DNA from 2 places in the Streptomyces sp. NPDC054770 genome. Region 2 is predicted to be linked to the other one. Evidence: riboswitches for the same ligand, from Rfam matches in the RefSeq annotation. Region 2 holds a riboswitch; the other holds the start of a gene.

Region 1 (5,041 bases), on a different contig from region 2:
GCGGGCACGGTGCTGGGCACGATCGTGCCGCGCATCAACCGGGCGAGCCGCCGGGCGCAGGACGCGGTCGGGGTGATGGGGGCCTCGCTGGAGCGGGTGCTGGGCGCGCTGCGCACGGTGAAGGCGTCGGGCGCCGAGCACCGGGAGGAACTGGCGCTGCACGAGGCCGCCGAGGAGTCGTGGCGGCAGAGCGTGCGGGCCGCCAAGTGGTCGGCGGCCGCGGGGAACACGGCGGGACTCGCGATGCAGCTGGCGTTCATCACGGTGCTCGCGGTGGGCGGGGCCCGGGTGGCGACCGGTGCGATCGGCGTGGGCACGCTGGTGGCGTTCCTGCTCTACGTCTTCTACCTGATGCAGCCGATCCAGCAGGTCGTCGGGGCGATCACCCAGTACCAGACCGGCGCCGGCGCGCTCGCCCGGATCCAGGAGGCGCTGCGGCTGCCCGCCGAACTCCCGGCCCGGCCCGCCGAGTTGCCGTCCGCCGGCGCCGAACCGGCCGCCGTCGCCTTCACCGACGTGCGCTTCCGGTACGCCGACGACCTGCCGTACGTCCACCACGGCGTCAGCTTCGACGTCCCCGCGCGGGGCATGACAGCGTTCGTGGGGCCGTCCGGCGCGGGCAAGACCACCGTGTTCTCGCTGATCGAGCGGTTCTACGACCCCGAGTCCGGCACCGTCGCCGTGGACGGCCGCCCGGTCGCCGACTGGGAACTCCCGCTGCTGCGCTCGGCCATCGGGTATGTCGAACAGGACGCTCCGGTGCTGTCGGGCACGCTGAAGGACAACCTGCTGCTCGGCAACCCGGAGGCGGACGAGGACGCGGTCGCGCGGGTGCTGAAGACGACCCGGCTCGACGGTCTGGTGGCCCGGCTGCCGCAGGGGCTGGAGACCCTGGTCGGGCATCGCGGGACCAAGTTGTCGGGCGGCGAGCGCCAACGGGTCGCGATCGCCCGGGCGTTGCTGCGCCGGCCCCGGCTGCTGCTCCTGGACGAGGCCACCTCGCAGCTCGACGCGGTGAACGAGGCGGCGCTGCGGGACACGGTCGCCGATGTGGCGCGGTCGACCACGGTGCTGGTGGTCGCGCACCGGCTGTCGACGGTGACCATGGCGGACCGGATCGTCGTCATGGACGCGGGCCGGGTCCGCGCGGTGGGCACGCACCGCGAACTGGTGGCGGCGGATCCGCTGTACGCGGAGCTGGCGGCGACCCAGTTCCTGGCCTCGGAGCACTGAGGACGACGGGCAACGAGGAGGGCCGCCCCTGCGCGGGACGGCCCTCGGTGTGCGGCGGGGTCAGGCTTCGATGCCCGGCACCAGTCCCATGGCGGGCGCGGCCAGGTCGGTCACCTGGTGCAGTTCGCCGAGCTTGTGGACTCCGTTCAGCCCCTGCACCTGCTCCGAGACCTTCGGCATCCTGCCCCGGTACTCCGCCGGGATGTCACTGCGGGAGATTGAGTCGAGCACGCCGAGCGCGGTGACCTTCCCGGGGTGCTGCGCGCTCGCGTCGGCCGCGTTCGCCAGCGGCGCGGCGAGGCCGGTGACCCCGACGGCGAGACCGACGGCGGCGACGATACGTCGTGTTGAGATCATGTCCTCAGCAACGCCCCCGGCGCCGCGCCGGACACGGGCAGCCGGTCCCCCTCACCCGTCAGGCGGAGCGCACGGCCTGCGCTTGCCGAGCCCGGTGAGCCGGAGGACGCTCGATGTGAGGGGCTCGCGCGGCCTGCTCCGCATCGGGTCGCGGGCTCCCGCAGGAGGTCACCATGGGCACCGCGACCGGTTCCACGTTCGACACCGACACGCTGCGCCGGGCCATAGAGGGGAACACCGGGAACAGCCTTCTCGCGCTCTACGCGGACGACGCCGAGATCCGCATCATCGACCGCAACACCCAGCCCAGTCACCCCAAGGTCCTGCACGGCCGCAGGGACATCGCCGCGCTGCTGGACGACGTCTACAGCCGCGACATGACGCACACGCTGGACCAGTGCATCGTGCAGGGCGACAAGGCCGCCTTCAGCGAGTCCTGCGAGTACGAGGACGGGGTCCGGGTGCTCGCCGAGTCGATGATCACGCTGCGCGACGGCAAGATCGCCGAGCAGATCATGATCCAGGCATGGGACGAGTAGCCGGGAGGACCGCGAGGGTCCAGGTCAGTTCCCGGTTGACCTGGACCTTCTCGGCGCGGGCGGCGCTGGGGCACACCCGCCGGCCGCGTCGCCGTGCGTCCGCCGTGCTGCTGTGGACGGTCCTGCGGGCGCCGCACCGCCGCCGGAAGCACTGACGGCGGGAAGCACGCACCGACGGCGGGAAGCGCTGACGGCTCGGTTACCCTGGGTGCGGGCCGTGACTGGCGCTGAGGTGGAGCACCACCGGGGAGCGGTCCGCACTGTCGATGCCGTGCGCCTGGGCGATCAAGGTCGAACCAGCTCAGGAGTGTGCCGCATGACCCAGGCCCGCCTCATGGACGGAACCGCAGTCGCCCGCCGGATCGTCGAGGAGACCGCGAAGCAGGCCGCCGACCTCACCGCACGGACCGGTGTCACGCCGTGTCTGGCGACCGTGCTGGTCGGCGAGGACCCCGCCTCCGTCACCTACGTCCGGATGAAGCAGAACCGCAGCCGCAAGGCCGGCATCGCCTCCCGGCACGTGGCCCTGCCCGCCACCACGACCACCGAGGAACTGGTCGCCGTCCTGCGGGAGTTGTCGGCCGACCCGGCGGTGCACGGCATCCTGCTCCAGCACCCGGTCGGCGAACACATCGACGAGCGGGCCGCGTTCGAGGCGATCGCGCCGGAGAAGGACGTGGACGGCGTGACCTTCGCGTCGTTCGCGACGATGAGCTTCGGCCTGCCGGGCTTCGTCTCCTGCACCCCCGGCGGCATCCTGCGCCTGCTCGACGCGTACGACGTCGACCCGGCCGGGAAGCGGGCGGTGGTCGTCGGCCGCAGCGCGATCCTGGGCAAGCCGGCCGGCATGCTGCTGCTGGCCCGCGATGCCACCGTCACCTACTGCCACTCCCGCACCCGCGATCTCTCGGCGGCCGTCCGCGAGGCCGACATCGTGGTCGCCGCGGTGGGCCGGCCCCGGCTGATCCGCGGCCAGGACCTCAAGCCGGGCGCGGTCGTGCTCGACGCCGGCTACAACGAGGGCAACGTCGGTGACGTCGACTTCGACACCGCCGTCGAGCGGGCCTCGCTGATCACGCCGGTGCCGGGCGGGGTCGGCCCGATGACCATCGCCGTGCTGCTGGAGCAGACGGTGACGGCGGCCGCCCGGCAGCTCGGGGCGTGACGCGGGGGGCTCAGCGCATCCAGGCGCTGTACTGCATGACGGCCCCGGCCTGCACGCCGTACTCCGGCTCGGCCCGGGTGAGCGTGGCCTCCATGCCGAGGACGGTCCCGGTGGCCGGGTCCAGGATCAGCATGCGGCGCGCCCCGGAGCCGTCGTCGCAGACGTAGGCCTGCCCGGTGCGGCCCAGCCGGTCGGTGACCTCCCCCACCGGCCGCAGCCCCTCGGCCTTCGCGAGGAGTTCGGCCAGCGCCGCCGACTCGTGGGCGCCGAGCGTCCAGTTGTCCAGCAACTCAGCGGCGGCGTCGAGGAGTTCGGGGGTGCTCAGGGTGTCGGTGTAGTTCAGCTCGGTGAGGTAGGCGCGCAGCTTCGCCGGGTCGTGCGGGGGTGTCGCCAGTGGCGGGGCGTCGCCCCACATCGGCGGGAAGGTCCGGCGGCTGAGCACATGGCCGTCCTCGACGAGCCGCGGTGTGTCGCCTTCGTCGGTGAGGACCGGGCGGCCGGGACGGCTCGGGTCGGTGGCCACGACGAGTTCGGTGTGGCTGCCGTCGGCCCGCCAGCGCACCACCCTCTCCTCGGGGAGGGTGACGGGCGGCTTGTCATCGCTCATGCCCAGGCTCCAGGACTGCACATGGGTGCCCTGGCGCAGGGCCGGCGACCCGTCGCGGGCTGCCACGGCGGCCAGCTTCGCCACGTCCGCGAGCGGTACGGGCACGGAGTGGGCGCGAACGGTCAGCGGCCGGGGTGCGGCGAGCGCGGGGGTGCCGGCGGAGCCGCCGAGCAGCAGCGTCAGCAGGGTCGCGACCACGGCGGCGGCCGCGACCAGGCCCCATGCCAGCCGGGGCCGGGCCCGGCGCGCGGGGCGGGGCTCGTCCAGCAGCCGGGCGAGGCGCCGTTCGGCGGTGTGGTCGAGGGGGCCGTCGCCGAAGTGCGGGCCGTCGGCGGGCACCGGGTCGGCGGCGCGCAGCAGGTCGAGTTCGTCAGCCATGGCGGTGTTCCTCGCGAAGGGCCTCGGCGGCGGGGGGTCGCAGTCGGTCGATCTCGGCTCTGAGCCGGCCGCGGGCGCGGTGCAGCCGCATCGCCGCCGCCCGTTTCCCGCAGCGCAGGACGACGGCGACGTCCTCGACGCCGAGTTCCTCCCACGCGGTCAGCCGCAGCACCTCCTGGTCGGCCGGGGACAGCCGGGCGAGCGCCTCGTGCACCCAGCCGCCGGGCGGCTCGCTGCCGGGGCTGGCCACGACGTGCCGTCCGTGCGCGGTGTCGTCGTTGCCCAGCCGGTCCACCAGCCGGCGCCGGCGCCCGTACCCGCGTACCGCGTTGGCGAGGCAGTTGCGTGCCACGCCGTACAGCCAGGGCAGCGGGGCGGCCGGCAGGTCGGCGCGGCGGCGCCAGGCCACCGTGAACACCTCTGCCACCACTTCCTCCACCTCGCCGGTCCGCCCGTCCAGTCGCCGCGCGACATAGCGGCTGACCGCCCAGTAGTGCTCGCGATAGGCAGCGGCGAAGATCTCGTCGTTGCTCATGTCCCGTTCATGTCCGGCACCGTCCCGATCGTCACAGCCTTCCGCGTGACGCTCGTCGCATCCGTCGAGTGTGACCGCTGCGCACAGCCCGGACACAGGCGGGGTATGAGGAACCTCAAGTGGCTCACGACCACGGATCACAAGACGATCGGAACGCTGTACCTGGTCACGGCGTTCTCGTTCTTCTGCGTCGGTGGCGTGCTGGCCCTGTTCATGCGCGCCGAACT
Region 2 (15,259 bases):
ATGCGGCTGCCGCCGCGTGGGCGCGAGCAACCACACACAACCCGCAGCTACCGACTGGCGATACTCCCCCGCTCCACATGCCCCACCTGAGGCGGCACGACAGAGCCCCCGAAGACGTAGTCACGCAGCTTCCGCCACACGCCGTCCGCGCCCTGCTCGTACAACGCGAACCCCGTACAGGGCCACGCTGCCTCGTAGTCGGCAAGCTCGGCGAACGCCCGGTCCATCGCGGCCTCGTCGATCCCGTGGGCGACGGTCACATGCGGGTGGTACGGGAACTGCAACTCCCGGTCGAGCGGCCCCGCCTCGTCCCGGACCCGCTGTTGAAGCCACGCGCAGTCGTCCGCGCCCTGGACCACCCGGACGTACACCACCGGCGACAGCGGCCGGAACGTCCCCGTACCGCACAGCCGCATCGGGAACGGCCGCCCCACCGCGGCGACCTCGCTCAGGTGGGCCTCAACGGCGGCGAGCTCCCCCTCGGCGATCTCCGTCGGCGGCAGCAGCGTGACGTGCGTGGGGATGCCATGGGCCGCGGGGTCGCCGAAGCCCGCGCGCCGCTCCTGGAGCAGGCTGCCATGAGGCTCCGGGACCGCGATCGACACGCCGATCGTTACGGTCCCCACGTCATCTCCCGTCGGTCGTGGTGGGCGGACGCATGTCGGGTTCGTACCCGGGCGTCCGGCTATCGACTGTACGGCCACGGCCGCCTCCCGGGCAGCCGTGGCCGAAGTGATGTGCAGCGCTTCGCTTCGCTCAGTGCTTGGCGGGCAGGAAACCGACTCTGTCGTAGGCCTGGGCCAGGGTCTCGGCCGCGACGGCCCGGGCCTTCTCCGCGCCCTTGGCGAGGATCGAGTCGAGGGTCTCCGAGTCGTCCAGGTACTGCTCGGTGCGCTCCCGGAACGGGGTGACGAAGTCGACCATGATCTCGGCGAGGTCCGTCTTGAGCGCGCCGTACATCTTGCCCTCGTACTCCTGCTCCAGCTCGGCGATCGACTTGCCGGTGAGGGTGGAGTGGATGGTGAGGAGGTTGGAGACGCCCGGCTTGTTCTGGACGTCGTAGCGGATCACGGTGTCCGTGTCGGTGACCGCGCTCTTGACCTTCTTCGCGGTCGCCTTCGGGTCGTCGAGGAGGTTGATGAGGCCCTTCGGCGTGGACGCCGACTTGCTCATCTTGATCGACGGGTCCTGGAGGTCGTAGATCTTCGCCGTCTCCTTGAGGATGTACGGCTTGGGGATCGTGAACGTCTCGCCGAAGCGGCCGTTGAAGCGCTCGGCGAGGTCGCGGGTGAGCTCGACGTGCTGGCGCTGGTCCTCGCCGACCGGCACCTCGTTGGCCTGGTAGAGCAGGATGTCGGCGACCTGGAGGATCGGGTACGTGAACAGGCCGACGCTGGCGCGGTCCGCGCCCTGCTTGGCGGCCTTGTCCTTGAACTGGGTCATCCGGCTGGCCTCGCCGAAGCCGGTGAGGCAGTTCATGACCCAGGCGAGCTGGGCGTGCTCGGGGACGTGGCTCTGCACGAAGAGGGTGCAGCGGTCCGCGTCCAGGCCGGCGGCGAGCAGCTGGGCGGCGGCGAGCCGGGTGTTGGCGCGCAGGTCGGCGGGGTCCTGCGGGACCGTGATCGCGTGCAGGTCCACGACCATGTAGAAGGCGTCGTGGGACTCCTGGAGGGCTACCCACTGGCGGACGGCGCCGAGGTAGTTGCCCAGGTGGAACGAGCCGGCGGTGGGCTGGATGCCGGAGAGCACGCGGGGTCGGTCAGAGGCCATGCTCACCATTCTCTCAGAGGGGGAGGGGGTGGTGGGCCCATGAGGGGTGGGGTGGTTTCGGGGCGCGGGGGACTGCGGGCCGGTGGGGGCCGACCGCGCAGTTCCCCGCGCCCCTGACGGGGCGCTGCCCCTTACGGCGGTGATCAGCCGAGGTCGATCTCCGGGTACAGCGGGAAGCCCGCCACCAGGTCCGTCGCGCGCTGGGCGATCTCCGTCGACACCTTCTCGTCCAGGACGTGGGAGGCCTTCGACGGAGCGCCGGACTTCGTCGTGCCCGGCTCGGTGGCGGTCAGGACGCGGTCGATCAGGGCCGCGACCTCGTCCATCTCGGCGGTGCCCAGGCCTCGGGTGGTGAGGGCGGGGGTGCCGATGCGGATGCCGGAGGTGTACCAGGCGCCGTTCGGGTCGGCGGGGATCGCGTTGCGGTTGGTGACGATGCCGGAGTCGAGCAGGGCCGTCTCGGCCTGGCGGCCGGTGAGGCCGTACGACGTCTCGACGTCGATCAGGTTGAGGTGGTTGTCGGTGCCGCCGGTGACCAGGGTGGCGCCCCGGCGCATCAGGCCCTCGGCGAGCGCACGCGAGTTGTCGACGATGCGCTGGGCGTAGTCCTGGAAGGCGGGCTGCCGGGCCTCGGCGAGGGCGACGGCCTTGGCGGCCATGACGTGCGGGAGCGGGCCGCCGAGGACCATCGGGCAGCCGCGGTCGACCTGGTCCCTGAGGGAGTCGTCGCACAGGACCATGCCGCCGCGCGGGCCGCGCAGCGACTTGTGGGTGGTGGTGGTGACGATCTGGGCGTGCGGGACCGGGTCGAAGTCGCCGGTCAGGACCTTGCCGGCGACCAGGCCCGCGAAGTGCGCCATGTCGACCATGAGGGTCGCGCCGACCTCGTCGGCGATCTCGCGCATGATCCGGAAGTTCACCAGACGGGGGTACGCGGAGTAGCCGGCGACGATGATCAGCGGCTTGAAGTCGCGGGCCTGGGCGCGCAGCGCGTCGTAGTCGATCAGGCCGGTGGCCGGGTCGGTGCCGTACGAGCGCTGGTCGAACATCTTGCCGGAGATGTTGGGGCGGAAGCCGTGGGTGAGGTGGCCGCCGGCGTCCAGGGACATGCCGAGCATCCGCTGGTTGCCGAAGGCCTGCCGCAGCTCGGCCCAGTCGGCCTCGGAGAGGTCGTTGACCTGGCGGGCGCCGGTCTTCTGGAGGAAGGGGACCTCGACGCGGTCGGCGAGGACGGCCCAGAAGGCGACCAGGTTGGCGTCGATGCCGGAGTGCGGCTGGACGTAGGCGTGCTGCGCGCCGAACAGCTCGCGGGCGTGCTCGGCGGCGAGCCCCTCGACGGTGTCGACGTTGCGGCAGCCGGCGTAGAAGCGGCGGCCGATGGTGCCCTCGGCGTACTTGTCGCTGAACCAGTTGCCCATGGCGAGCAGGGTCGCCGGGGAGGCGTAGTTCTCGGAGGCGATCAGCTTGAGCATCTCGCGCTGGTCGGCGACCTCCTGGCCGATGGCGTCGGCGACCCGCGGCTCGACCGCGCGGATCACGTCGAGGGCGGCGCGGTAGGCGGTGGACTCGGTGGACAGGGGCGCGGACGTGTCGGACACGGACTTGTCGGACATTCAGGACCTCCGGACATGGCGTTCGGCATTCACGGTTCGGCCCAGGCGCACGGCACTCGGTCACAACACGGGCCGCTCCCCGATGGTCGGTCCCATCCCAGCGCGCCAGTCACGGCCCGCAGGTCACATTACCGGGCACGCCGGGCCCGGGGGCCGTGGCGTCCACCAGTCGGGCAGGGGCAGAGGGTAGGAAAGGGATCATTCCGCCGCGCCCCCTGGAGTCGCCGTGACCACTACGGAAGCCCTCATCGCCGCCGCCGACGCGCACAGCGCGCCCATCTACCACCCGCTGCCGGTGGTGATCGCGACGGCCGACGGCGCCTGGATGACGGATGTCGAGGGGCGCCGGTACCTGGACTTCCTGGCCGGCTACTCGGCGCTGAACTTCGGGCACGGCCACCCGCGCCTGGTCGCGGCGGCGAAGGCGCAGCTGGAGCGGGTGACGCTGACGTCGCGGGCCTTCCACCACGACCGGTTCGCCGCGTTCTGCACGGAGCTCGCCGAGCTGTGCGGGATGGAGATGGTGCTGCCGATGAACACCGGGGTGGAGGCGGTGGAGACGGCGGTGAAGACGGCCCGGAAGTGGGGCTACCGGGTGAAGGGGGTGCCGGCCGAGATGGCGAAGGTGGTGGTCGCGGGCGGGAACTTCCACGGGCGTACGACGACCGTGATCAGCTTCTCCACGGATCCGGAGGCCCGGGCGGACTTCGGTCCGTACACGCCCGGCTTCCAGATCGTGCCGTACGGGGACCTGACCGCCATGCGGGCCGCGCTGACCGAGAACACGGTGGCGGTGCTGCTGGAGCCGATCCAGGGCGAGTCGGGGGTCGTGGTGCCGCCGGAGGGCTATCTGGCGGGGGTGCGGGAGCTGACCCGGGAGCGGGAGGTGCTGTTCGTCGCGGACGAGATCCAGTCGGGGCTGGGGCGGACCGGGCGGACCTTCGCGTGCGAGCACGAGGGCGTCGTACCGGATGTGTACGTCCTCGGGAAGGCGCTGGGGGGCGGGGTGCTGCCGGTGTCGGCGGTGGTCGCGAACGCGGAGGTGCTCGGGGTGTTCCGGCCCGGCGAGCACGGGTCGACCTTCGGGGGGAACCCGCTGGCCTGTGCGGTGGGTCTTGAGGTGCTCGCGATGCTGCGGACCGGGGAGTTCCAGGAGCGGGCGGCCGAGCTGGGGGAACTGCTGCACCGCCGGCTGGCGGAGATGGCCGGGAGCGGCCGGGTGACGGCGGTGCGGGGGCGGGGGCTGTGGGCGGGGGTGGACGTGGACCCGGGGGTGGGCTCGGGACGGGTGGTCTCGGAGCGGCTGATGGAGCGGGGGGTGCTGGTGAAGGACACGCACGGAGCGACGGTGCGGATCGCGCCGCCGCTGGTGGTGGCGGAGGAGGACCTGGAGTGGGGGATCGAGCAGTTGTGGGGGGTGCTGAGCGCCTGAGCGGATCTGTGGACGAACGGACGAACCGCACAACCAGCGCAGCGCTCGGCGGACTACTCGGAGACGCTCGGCGCGGGGCTGTTCACCGGCTGTCGCCGAGCCCTGAGGAACAGCACGGGTCCGGCGACGAGGACGAGCAGGCCGGCGGCGAGCAGGAGCCACGGGTCGAGCAGGCCGTCGGTGCAACTGCTGCTGGTGGCCGAGCTGGTGCAGTAGGTGCCGGGGCCGTGCCGGTTGAGGTAGGCGAGCAGGAACAGGGGCAGGCTCGCACCCGACAGCAGGCCGGGCAGGCCCCGCCGGGTGTCCCGGCGCGTGGCCAGCGCGACGGTGCCGGCCACGGCGACCGGCAGGACGAAGATCCCGACCGACAGCGCGGTGAGGAGGGCGAGCAGGTAGCAGGCTCCGGTCAGGAGCCATCCGGTGAAGAGCAGCCAGGCGCGTCTGTTGCCGGTCATGTCTTCTTCTTCCGTTTGAAGATGTCCAGGAGGGAAGCGATCTTCCCGGCACGGTCGAACAGGGCCAGTGCGGGCTCGCGTTCCTCTTCGAGGTTGGCGAGCATCTCCAGGCCCAGGTACAGGGCGACGATCGCGTGCGCGAGTTCTTCGGGGGGCATCAGCCGGGCGGCGGGAGAGCCCGCGAGTGCCTCGCGGACGCTGTCGGCGGCGAAGGTGCGCCACGGACGGATCCGGGCGGCGACCTCCGGGCGGAGTTCGGGGGTGAACTGGGCGGCGGCGATCATCTCGACGAGTACGGTCACGTGCCCCTGGTCCAGGTCCTCGTCGAAGACCGCCCTGGCGGCCCGGACCAGGTCGCCGATGCTCTTGGACTCGTCGACCATCGCCTGGTAGCGCGCGTTGCGCGCACCGCTGACCTGGTCCAGGGCCGCCAGGTGCAGCTTGGCCACCGAACCGAAGTGATAGAAGACCAGCGACTGCTGGCAGTCGGCGCGCCGGGCGATCTCCCGCGCGCTGGCCCCGGCGAAACCCACCTCGCGCAGTGCGTCGGCAGCCGCCGCGACCAGCGCCGCTCGCGTCGCCGCCGAACTGGCGTTCCCGGACGGCTCGACCGACCTCTTCCCTCCGGCTCTGGCCACACCGCGCCCCTTCGATTGACCGACTGGATTGAGCAACTGGATTGAGCGACTGCTCAAAAAGTAGCGACCACCGGAGGCGCCGGACAAGAGTCCGAATCCGGCCATGATCGACACCGAGGGATCGCAGAGTTGTCATGCACAGGTAAGAAAATCATGTGAAGCGGCCGGGGCTCCTGTCGGCGCACCGAGTCCCGCCGGTACCGTCCAACTGCCCGTGGATGAACGATCAACTTCGGACTCTACGCGCGCAGAACACGTCCTACCGGCAGAACCGCATTTCTCTCCACGGGTCCCTCCACGCATCTTTCTACGCGCGCAGAGCGACCCACGACGCACCACCCGCACCGCCATCCCTCTCGCACCCCCCACCGATGGAGGAATGACAGATGCCCGGCTTCGCCACCCCGCGCCGCGAACTCACCACGGCCCTGGCCGTGCTCGGTCTGATCGCGGCCGGTGCCGCCGTCCAGGCCACCAGCGCCGCGACCCCCGCCCGTGCGGCCACCACGTACCGCGTCCTGTTCGACGACGGCCACGCCGAGGAGGCCGGCAACGCGGACTGGATCGTCTCCACCAGCAAGCCCGACCCGCTCGCCCAGGACTCCTCCCCGTCCTCCGACAAGGACTGGACCGGCGCGCTGTCGTCGTGGGGCATCGCCCTGCAGAAGACCGGTGACTACAGCCTGAAGACCGCCACGAGCGCCCTCACGTACGGGGGTTCGTCGACGACCGACCTGTCGAAGTTCGACGCGCTGGTGCTGCCCGAGCCCAACACCAAGTTCACCACCGCCGAGAAGACGGCGATCATGAACTTCGTGAAGGCCGGCGGCGGTCTCTTCATGATCTCCGACCACACCGGCGCCGACCGCAACAACGACGGCTACGACGCGCTGGAGATCCTCAACGACCTGATGACCAACAACAGCGTCGACTCGACCGACCCGTTCGGCTTCTCGATCGACTCGCTGGACATCAGCTCCGGCTACCCGAAGGCCATCAGCGACAGCAGCAACGCGGTGCTGCACGGCGGCTTCGGCACGGTCACCAAGAGCCTGATCGCCGACGGGACGACGGCGACGCTCAAGCCCTCCGACAACGCGAACGTCAAGGGCCTGGTGTACCGCAGCGGTTACTCCGGCAACACCGGCGCGTTCTTCGCCACCAGCACCTTCGGCAGCGGCCGGGTCGCCTTCTGGGGCGACAGCTCCCCGATCGACGACGGCACCGGCCAGTCCGGCAACACCCTGTACGACGGCTGGAACGACACCGGCGCCACCAACGCCGCCCTCGCCCTCAACGCCACCGCCTGGCTGGCCGGCGCGAGCTGACCTCCGAGGGGCCCGAGCTCCCCGGAGACACGGGGGCGCAAGGGGAAGGAGCGGGTCCGGGGTCGCCCCGGGCCCGCTTCTTACTCCCCTCCCGATCACGGCATGCTCCGCTCCCCTACAGTCCCTTTGTGCTCTTTGGAATGGTGTGCGCCCTCGCGGCCGCGATCTGCTTCGGTACGGCGACGGTCCTGCAGGCGATGGCCGCGCGGGCGGCCGGTGACGGCACCGGCGGGGAGGCCGCGCTGCTGCTGCGGGCCGTGCGGCAGTGGCGGTATGTCGTCGGACTGGGGCTGGACGGGCTCGGGTTCGTGTTCCAGATCCTCGCGCTGCGGTCGCTGCCCATCTACGCGGTGAGCGCGGCCCTGGCGTCGAGCCTCGCGGTGACGGCGGTGGTCGCGGCACGGCTGCTGCGGGTGCGGCTGAGCGGGGTGGAGTGGGCCGCGGTGGGGGTGGTGTGCGCGGGGCTCGCGATGCTGGGGCTGGCGTCGGGGCCGGAGGGGGACCGGGCCGGGTCGACGACGCTGAAGTGGGTGATGCTGGGGACGGCCGTGGGGGTCCTGCTGCTCGGCCTGGCCGGCGGGCGGCTGTCGGGGCGCGGGCGGGCCCTGCTGCTGGGGCTCGGGGCGGGGTTCGGGTTCGGGGTGGTCGAGGTGTCGGTACGGCTGATCGACACCCTGCGGCCGGCCGGGCTGTTCACCAACCCCGCGACCTATGCGCTGCTGGTCGGCGGCGGCGCCGCCTTCATGCTGCTGACCTCGGCGCTCCAGCGCGGCTCGGTGACCACGGCGACGGCCGGCATGGTCGTCGGCGAGACGATCGGCCCGGCGGCGGTGGGGGTCGTATGGCTCGGGGACCGGACCCGGGAGGGCCTGACCTGGCTCGCGGTGCTCGGCTTCGCGGTGGCCGTGGCGGGGGCGCTGGCGCTGGCCCGCTTCGGGGAGGCGCCCGGCACCGAGGACACCGGCCCCGAAGACACCGGCACCGAGGCGGCCGGACCGGTCAGCCCATCGCGTCCGTGATGCCGTCCCACAGACGGGACCTGGCCTCCAGGGCGACGAGGACGGTGTCGACGGCCTCGTGCCAGCGCTGGTCGTCGGTGCCGCACAGGTCGGCGACCATCTGGAGGGCCATCGGGGTGTGCTCCTCGCCGTCGACCTCGATGTGGCGGGCGAGGTAGTCCCGGAAGAGCGGGAAGCGGTCGGTCCCCTCCTCCCTGATGACCTGGTCGAACATGTCCGGGATCAGGTCCTCGCGGGAGAAGGCGAAGGCGGCGGCCCGGCAGTGCAGCGGGCGGTCGGCGATGATGCCGAAGGTCGTGCGGACGAACTCGGCCGCGGGAGCCGGAACTCGAGCCACCCGCAGGGCCGCCGGGACGTCGTGGCCCTCCGCGACGAGGGCGATGAAGGTGTCGAGCGCGGCAGTGTCGGCCGCCGCCTCGGCCATGGCCGCGCGGTACAGCTCGAAATGGCTGGTGAAACCGCCGTTCAGGGCGTCGCTCTCCTCCACCAGCACGATGTCGTTGACGAGCCGGCGGGCCACCGCGGAGCCGCGGGGCACCCAGGGGACGTCGACGCAGGTCAGCTCCCGCTGGAGCGACTTGAGCAGGGACATGAAGTCCCAGACGGCGAACGCGTGGTGGGCCATGAACACGGCCAGGTGCGCCCGGTCCGATATTCGCTGGTAAATGGGATGCGAGGTCACTTCTTTTCGCGCAGGTTCGATCATGGAACGCGCCTGATCGATTGCCTGTCGACCCTCTTCGGTCAAATTCCAGACGTACCTCGACATGGCGTCCTCCTTCGTTCTGGGACGGCGATCCTGCAACTTTCACGACCGGCCAGGCAAGCACTTTCCAGAATTACGGGGGAGTTACCGGAAGTAGTCGGCAGCAGACCACGGCAAGCGCACAGAAAGCGCTGTAAAAAGTAACGATCCGGACACCGGAAAAACTCGTTGAATCTTTGAACGCGGGTTGTGTCGATTCCGTAAAGGACACCGTGACCAGTAATCCCGTCACCGTCACCGTGGCCTATCACGTGATGCCGGGTCGTGAGGCCGACTTCCACTCCTGGGGGTGGGCCATGCTGGGCGCGAGCGCCCGCCGGCCGGGGTTCCTCGGCGGCGGCGTCCTAGTCGACCAGGAGGCGGAATGGCATGTCGTGTATCGCTTCGCCACCGAGGACTCGGCGCTGGCCTGGGAGAACTCCCCAGATCGCGGCCAGTGGGAGACCCGCGCGGACGGCATCGCCCGGCCCACCGGGCGCCGTAGTGTACGGGGGTCGAAGGAGTGGTTCGACTCGCTGACCGGGCCGCCGCCCGCACCGCCGCCGACCACCCCGCCGGCGAAATGGAAACTGTGGTTCATCAACATGAGCGCGGTGTTTCCGCCGGTCCTGCTGTTCAATCTGATCGTGCTGCCCTATCTCGGCGGCGTCAATCCGCTCCTTCGCACCCTGGTGCTCTGCCTCTGCGTGACAGCGCTTGTCACGTGGATTCTCATGCCGCGACTACAGCGTTTCTTCAAGAAATGGCTGTATCCCCCGCTCCAGGCGCTGCGCGGGCGGCACAAACGACGGGCCGCATAGGCCCGGGAACGACCCGAGGGAGGTGGGCGGGTGAAGACCCTGCTCATCGACAATTACGACTCGTACACCTACAACCTGTTCCAGTTGATCGCCGAGGTGAACGGCGAGGAACCGGTGGTGATCCGCAATGACGAGCAGGCACCGCCCGCTCTCGCGGAGTTCGACAACGTGGTGGTGTCGCCGGGACCCGGGCATCCGGGCGACGGCCGTGACTTCGGTATCGGCGCCCGGCTGATCGCGGAGGCCACGGTCCCCGTGCTCGGGGTGTGCCTGGGCCACCAGGGCATCGCGCTCGGGGAGAACGCCCGGGTGGCGCCCGCCCCGCAGCCCAGGCACGGGCACCTGACCCGGGTGCGGCACGACGGGCGGGACCTCTTCGAGGGGCTGACCCAGGGCTTCACCGCCGTCCGCTACCACTCCCTCGCGGTCCACGAGCCGCTGCCCGCCGCCCTGGAGGCGACCGCCTGGGCCGAGGACGGCGTCCTGATGGGGCTGCGGCACCGCGAACGGCCGCTGTGGGGCGTGCAGTTCCACCCGGAGTCGGCACTCACCGAGTACGGCCACCGCATGCTGGTGAACTTCCGCAACCTCACCGCCCGCCGGGCCCGCAGAGCACGCACCAAGAACACCGCCGTCCCGCCGGCCGAGGCGGCGATCCCCCGGCCGAGGGCCGCGGCGAGCGCGGCAGGCACGGCTGGCGCGGCCGGGCCCCAGTCCGGTACGGCCATCCCCCGCCCCCGCCACGGCGAAGGGCCCGCGTACCGCCTGCACACCCGCAAGATCGCCGGTGCCGTCGACACGGAGGCCGCCTTCGGGCGCCTCTTCGCCGCCGCGCCCCGCGCGTTCTGGCTGGACAGCTCGCTCGTCGAAGAGGGCCGCTCGCGCTTCTCCTTCCTGGGCGACGGCAGCGGCCCGCTCGCCGAGTTCGTGCGCTACGACGTCACGGCCGGCCGGTGTGTGGTCGAGCGGGCCGGACGGCCGCCGCGCAAGGTGTCCGCGAGCGTCTTCGACTACCTGAAGCGGCAGTTGGGCAGCCGCCGGGTGGACGCGGACGGGCTGCCCTTCGACTTCACCGGCGGCTACGTCGGCTACTTCGGCTACGAGACCAAGGCCGACTGCGGCTCCCCGAACCGACACCAGGCCGACACCCCGGACGCCTGCTGGCTGTTCGCGGACCGGCTGATCGCCGTGGACCACGAGGAGGACGTCACCTACGCGGTCTGCCTGGCGGAGGACACCCCGCAGGCCGCACGGGACGCCGCGGAGTGGCTGGAGACGACCCTGGCCCAGCTCACCTTCCTGGCCCCGAACACCCCCCGGCCCGCCCCGCCCGCCGCCGCGGGGCCGGACCTGGCGGCCGCCGAGCCGTGGCTGGTGCGCGACCGGGCGGCCTACCTCGCCGACATCGAGGCCTGCGGGCGGGAGTTGCGGGCCGGCACCAGCTACGAGGTCTGCCTGACCAACGCGGCCCGGCTGCCCGCCCCGGCCGATCCGTACGCCTTCTACCGGCAGCTGCGCCGCGTCAACCCGGCGCCGTACGCGGCCTTCCTGCGCTTCGGCGAGCTGGACGTGGCCGGTTCCTCGCCGGAGCGGTTCCTGCGGATCACCCGGGACGGCGTGGCCGAGGCCAGGCCCATCAAGGGGACCGCGCCGCGCGGGGCGACGCCGTTCGAGGACGACCGGCTGCGGGACGCGCTGGCCGCGGACGCCAAGACCCGCGCCGAGAACCTGATGATCGTCGACCTGCTCCGCAACGACCTGGGCCGGGTCTGCCGTACCGGAACCGTGCGGGTCCCCCGCCTCATGGCCACCGAGTCGTACGCGACCGTGCACCAGCTGGTCTCCACCGTGACCGGACGGCTGCGGGCCGGGACGGACGCCGTGGACTGCGTGCGCGCCTGCTTCCCGGGCGGGTCGATGACCGGCGCCCCGAAGCTGCGCACGATGGAGATCATCGACGCGCTGGAGACCGAGGCCCGGGGCGTGTACTCGGGGGCGCTCGGCTACCTCGGGTGCAGCGGCGGCGCGGACCTCAGCATCGTCATCCGTACGGCCGTGCTGGCCGGCGGCCGGATGCGGCTGGGCGCGGGCGGGGCGATCGTCCTGGACTCCGACCCGGCCGCCGAGTACGACGAGATGCTGCTGAAGACGGCCGCGCAGATGCGGGCGCTGCGGGAGCACACCCCGTCGGCCGCGGCGGACGCCGTCGAGGAGGCCGCCCGATGACACTGCCGTTGTCCCGCACGGACACCGAGAACCTCGCCGCACGGCTGCCCCTCCTCGCCGAACGGCACGGCTGGCACGACCGCACCGCCTTCCACCAGGGCCATCGCGCCTGGACCCACGGCGAGGTGCACGACCTCGGGGCGCGGGCCGCCACCGTCCTGGCCGCACAGGGCGTGGCCCCCGGCGACCGGGTGGTGCTCGCGCTGCCCGACTCGATCGCCTGGGTGGTGGCCTTCCTCGCGGTCGCCCGGCTCGGGGCCGTCGCCGTCCTGGTCAACCCGGAACTGCCGGCCGCCGACCACGCGTTCATGGCCGCCGACACGGAGGCGGTGCTCTGCCTGACGGGCCCAGGACTGGAGGACCGCTTCGCCAGGCACGCCCGGCTCGGCGCCGACCAGCTGCTCGCGCTCGCCCCGGCCGCCGAACCTGCGCCCGCGCACCCGGTCGACGCGGACGGCCCGCTGTACGTCCAGTACACGTCCGGGACGACGGGCAGACCCAAGGGGGTCGTCCACACCCACGCCCACCCGGCCGCGTACCACGACCTCATCGGACGGCGGCTGCTCGGCATCACCCCGGACGACGTCACCCTGTCCGTCTCCAAGCTGTACTTCGCCTACGGCTTCGGGAACGCCTTCGTCTTCCCGCTGTTCTCGGGGGCGAGTGCGGTCCTGGTGGACCGGCGTCCGGCGCCCGGTGCCGTGGACGAGCTGGTCGCCCGGCACCGGGTGACCCTGCTGTACTCGGTGCCGTCCGCGTACGCGGCGCTGGTCGCCGACCGGGGCAGCGGGCACCAGGCGTGCTTCGCCTCCGTAAGGGCCGCCGTGTCGGCCGGCGAGGGCCTGCCGGACGGGCTCGGCGCCCGGGTCGCGGAGCTGCTGGGCGCGCCGGTCCTGGAGCAGATCGGGTCCACCGAGGCCGGGCACGCCTTCTGCGCCAACAGCCTCGGCCACAACCACCCCGGCACCGTCGGGCGTCCCGTACCCGGCTTCGAGGTGGAGCTGCGCGACCGGGACGGGCGCCCGGTGCCGGACGGCCACGAGGGCGAGCTGTGGGTGCGCGGGCCGACGGTGACGCCCGGCTACCTCAACCGGCCCGAGGACACCGCGCGCACCCTGGTCGGCGGCTGGCTGGCCACCCACGACCGGGCGGTCCGCGAACCCGACGGCGCCTACCGGCACCTGGGCCGTACCGACGACATGGAGATGGTCGGCGGGATCACCGTCTCCCCGCTGGAGGTGGAGGCCGTGCTGCGCGCCCATCCGGCGGTGCGGGAGGTCGCGGTCGCGGCGGTCCCGGACGGGACCGGCACCGGGCGGCTGCGCGCCTTCGTCGTCCCCGCCGTCACCCCGGCCCCGGAAGGGCTCCAGGAGGAGCTGCTGCGGCTGGCCGGGCAACGGCTGGCGGCCTTCAAGGTCCCGCGCAGCGTCAGCCTGCTGCCCTCCCTGCCCCGCACCCCGACCGGGAAACTCCGCCGCCATCTGGTCCGCCGGGGCGCCTGGTGACCCCGGCCCCGACCGACCCGACCGACCCGACCGACCTGACCGACCTGACCGACCTGACCGAAAGGCACGTCCCCATGCAGGAGTCGCAGGTGTCCCTCATAGGTGACCGCGGGTTCTATCTGGGCCCGCTGTTCCGGCGGGCGGCCGACCGGCACGGCGGGGTGTTCGTCACCCTGGACCGGCCCCTGGGCACCCACCCGGACCTCGGGGTCCGCCTGAGCTATCCGGAACTGGCCGACGCGGTCGAGGAGTTGTCGGCGCGGCTGTGGGCGGCCGGGGTGCGGCCCGCCGAGCAGGTCGTCGTGCACAAGACCGACAACGTCGACATCGTGCTGCTGACCTGCGCGGTCTCCCGGATCGGCGCGGTGCCCGTACTGCTCTCCCCCGCGCTGGCCGGCGAGGTGGTCGGCGAGCTGCTCGCCCGGCTCCGGCGGCCGTGGCTGGTCACGGACGGGGCGAAACTGGCCGGCCTGGAGGTCAGGGGCCTGGTCCGGCAGACCCTCACCGTGGACAGCGTGCCCGGCGTGGTCTCGCTCGCGGAGCACAGCGGCGCCGAGGTCCCGGCGCCGATCCGGCTGCACCCGCGCGAACCCGCCCTGATCACCCACAGCTCCGGCACCACCGGCGTCCCCAAACTCGCCGTGCACTGCCCGCAGACCATGTGGAACCGGCTGGTCCCGCAGCAGGCGATGGGCTGGCCCACCCGCGGCGAGGTCGCGGCCCTGCACATGTCCTTCGTGCACTCCCGCTTCTACCACCTGCTCGGCGTCCTGCTGCACTACGGCAGCCCGCTGCTGCTGATCACCGACCCCGACCCGGCGAGGGTCGGCCCGATGCTGGCCCGGCACCGCCCCGGCATCGTCGAGACCCACCCCAACACCTTCGTGCTGTGGGAGGAGCTGGCCGACGCGCCCGGCGCCCCGCTGTCGCGCGTCAGGTCGTACGGCTCGACGTTCGACGCCATCCATCCGCGCACCGTACGACGGCTGCTCGACGCGTCGAGGCGCCGCAGCCCGTGGCTGCTCCAGCTGTACGGGCAGAGCGAGACCGGGCCGGTCGCCTTCCAGTGGTTCACGCGCCGGAGCGCGGCCCGCGCGGACGGGCGGCGGGTCGGCATCGGCATCCCGGGCTTCACGAGCGTCCGTGTCACCGGCCCCGACGGCCTGCCCGCCGCGCCCGGCACCCCCGGCCGGATCGAGGCCCGCACCCGGGGCCGCATCCTCACCTACCTCGGCGCCCGCGAGCAGTACGAGCGACAGCTGGACGGCGAGTGGTGGCAGATGGGCGACCTGGGCTACCGGAGCCGGCTGGGCGCGCTGTACCTGACCGACCGGGAGATCGACCGGATCGACTCCGTGCACAGCAACCTGGAGGTCGAGGACACCCTGATGGACCGGCTGGAGGAGCTGCGTGAGGTGGTCATCGTGCCGGGCGCGGACCGGGAGCCGGTCCCGGTGGTGTGCGTGCGCGGGGACCGGCCGCTGGACCCGGAACGCTGGCGGGCGGCGACCGCCGACCTGCCCGCGATGGCCGAGCCCCGGCAGTGGCGGTTCGAGGAGCTGCCGATGACCGCGACCTGGAAGGTGAAGCGGGTGGAGATCACCCGGATGCTGGCGGAGGGGGTGCGCGCATGACCCCGGTCGTCGTGGTCGGCGCCGGTCCGGTGGGCCTGTCGGCGGCGCTCGCGCTGCGCGCGCACGGACTGCC

The links. A riboswitch is a leader RNA that binds a small molecule or an ion and turns the genes downstream of it on or off. The one in region 2 is predicted to bind ZMP and ZTP.
Region 1: it holds a riboswitch for ZMP and ZTP, as region 2 does, so the genes downstream of both, ACWGKQ_RS03585 (bifunctional 5,10-methylenetetrahydrofolate dehydrogenase/5,10-methenyltetrahydrofolate cyclohydrolase) here and ACWGKQ_RS05900 (glycine hydroxymethyltransferase) in region 2, are expected to answer to the same signal.

The regions. Positions count from the first base shown of each region.
Region 1 is NZ_JBSHBL010000002.1:227,950-232,990, reverse strand. Features, by position in the region: gene ACWGKQ_RS03605 (ABC transporter ATP-binding protein) at 1-1,233, shown strand, start outside; gene ACWGKQ_RS03600 (hypothetical protein) at 1,294-1,590, opposite strand; gene ACWGKQ_RS03595 (nuclear transport factor 2 family protein) at 1,764-2,129, shown strand; gene ACWGKQ_RS03590 (hypothetical protein) at 2,117-2,284, shown strand; ZMP/ZTP riboswitch at 2,337-2,419, shown strand; gene ACWGKQ_RS03585 (bifunctional 5,10-methylenetetrahydrofolate dehydrogenase/5,10-methenyltetrahydrofolate cyclohydrolase) at 2,446-3,294, shown strand; gene ACWGKQ_RS03580 (CU044_5270 family protein) at 3,305-4,279, opposite strand; gene ACWGKQ_RS03575 (RNA polymerase sigma factor) at 4,272-4,814, opposite strand; gene ctaD (aa3-type cytochrome oxidase subunit I) at 4,920-5,041, shown strand, end outside.
Region 2 is NZ_JBSHBL010000004.1:110,020-125,278, forward strand. Features, by position in the region: gene ACWGKQ_RS05890 (2'-5' RNA ligase family protein) at 48-626, opposite strand; gene trpS (tryptophan--tRNA ligase) at 757-1,770, opposite strand; gene ACWGKQ_RS05900 (glycine hydroxymethyltransferase) at 1,914-3,383, opposite strand; ZMP/ZTP riboswitch at 3,416-3,506, opposite strand; gene rocD (ornithine--oxo-acid transaminase) at 3,610-4,815, shown strand; gene ACWGKQ_RS05910 (hypothetical protein) at 4,869-5,270, opposite strand; gene ACWGKQ_RS05915 (TetR/AcrR family transcriptional regulator) at 5,267-5,908, opposite strand; partial or broken gene ACWGKQ_RS05920 (hydrolase) at 6,295-7,233, shown strand; gene ACWGKQ_RS05925 (DMT family transporter) at 7,377-8,255, shown strand; gene ACWGKQ_RS05930 (DUF3050 domain-containing protein) at 8,236-8,961, opposite strand; gene ACWGKQ_RS05935 (antibiotic biosynthesis monooxygenase) at 9,234-9,821, shown strand; gene pabB (aminodeoxychorismate synthase component I) at 9,852-12,047, shown strand; gene ACWGKQ_RS05945 (AMP-binding protein) at 12,044-13,552, shown strand; gene ACWGKQ_RS05950 (class I adenylate-forming enzyme family protein) at 13,627-15,186, shown strand; gene ACWGKQ_RS05955 (FAD-dependent monooxygenase) at 15,183-15,259, shown strand, end outside.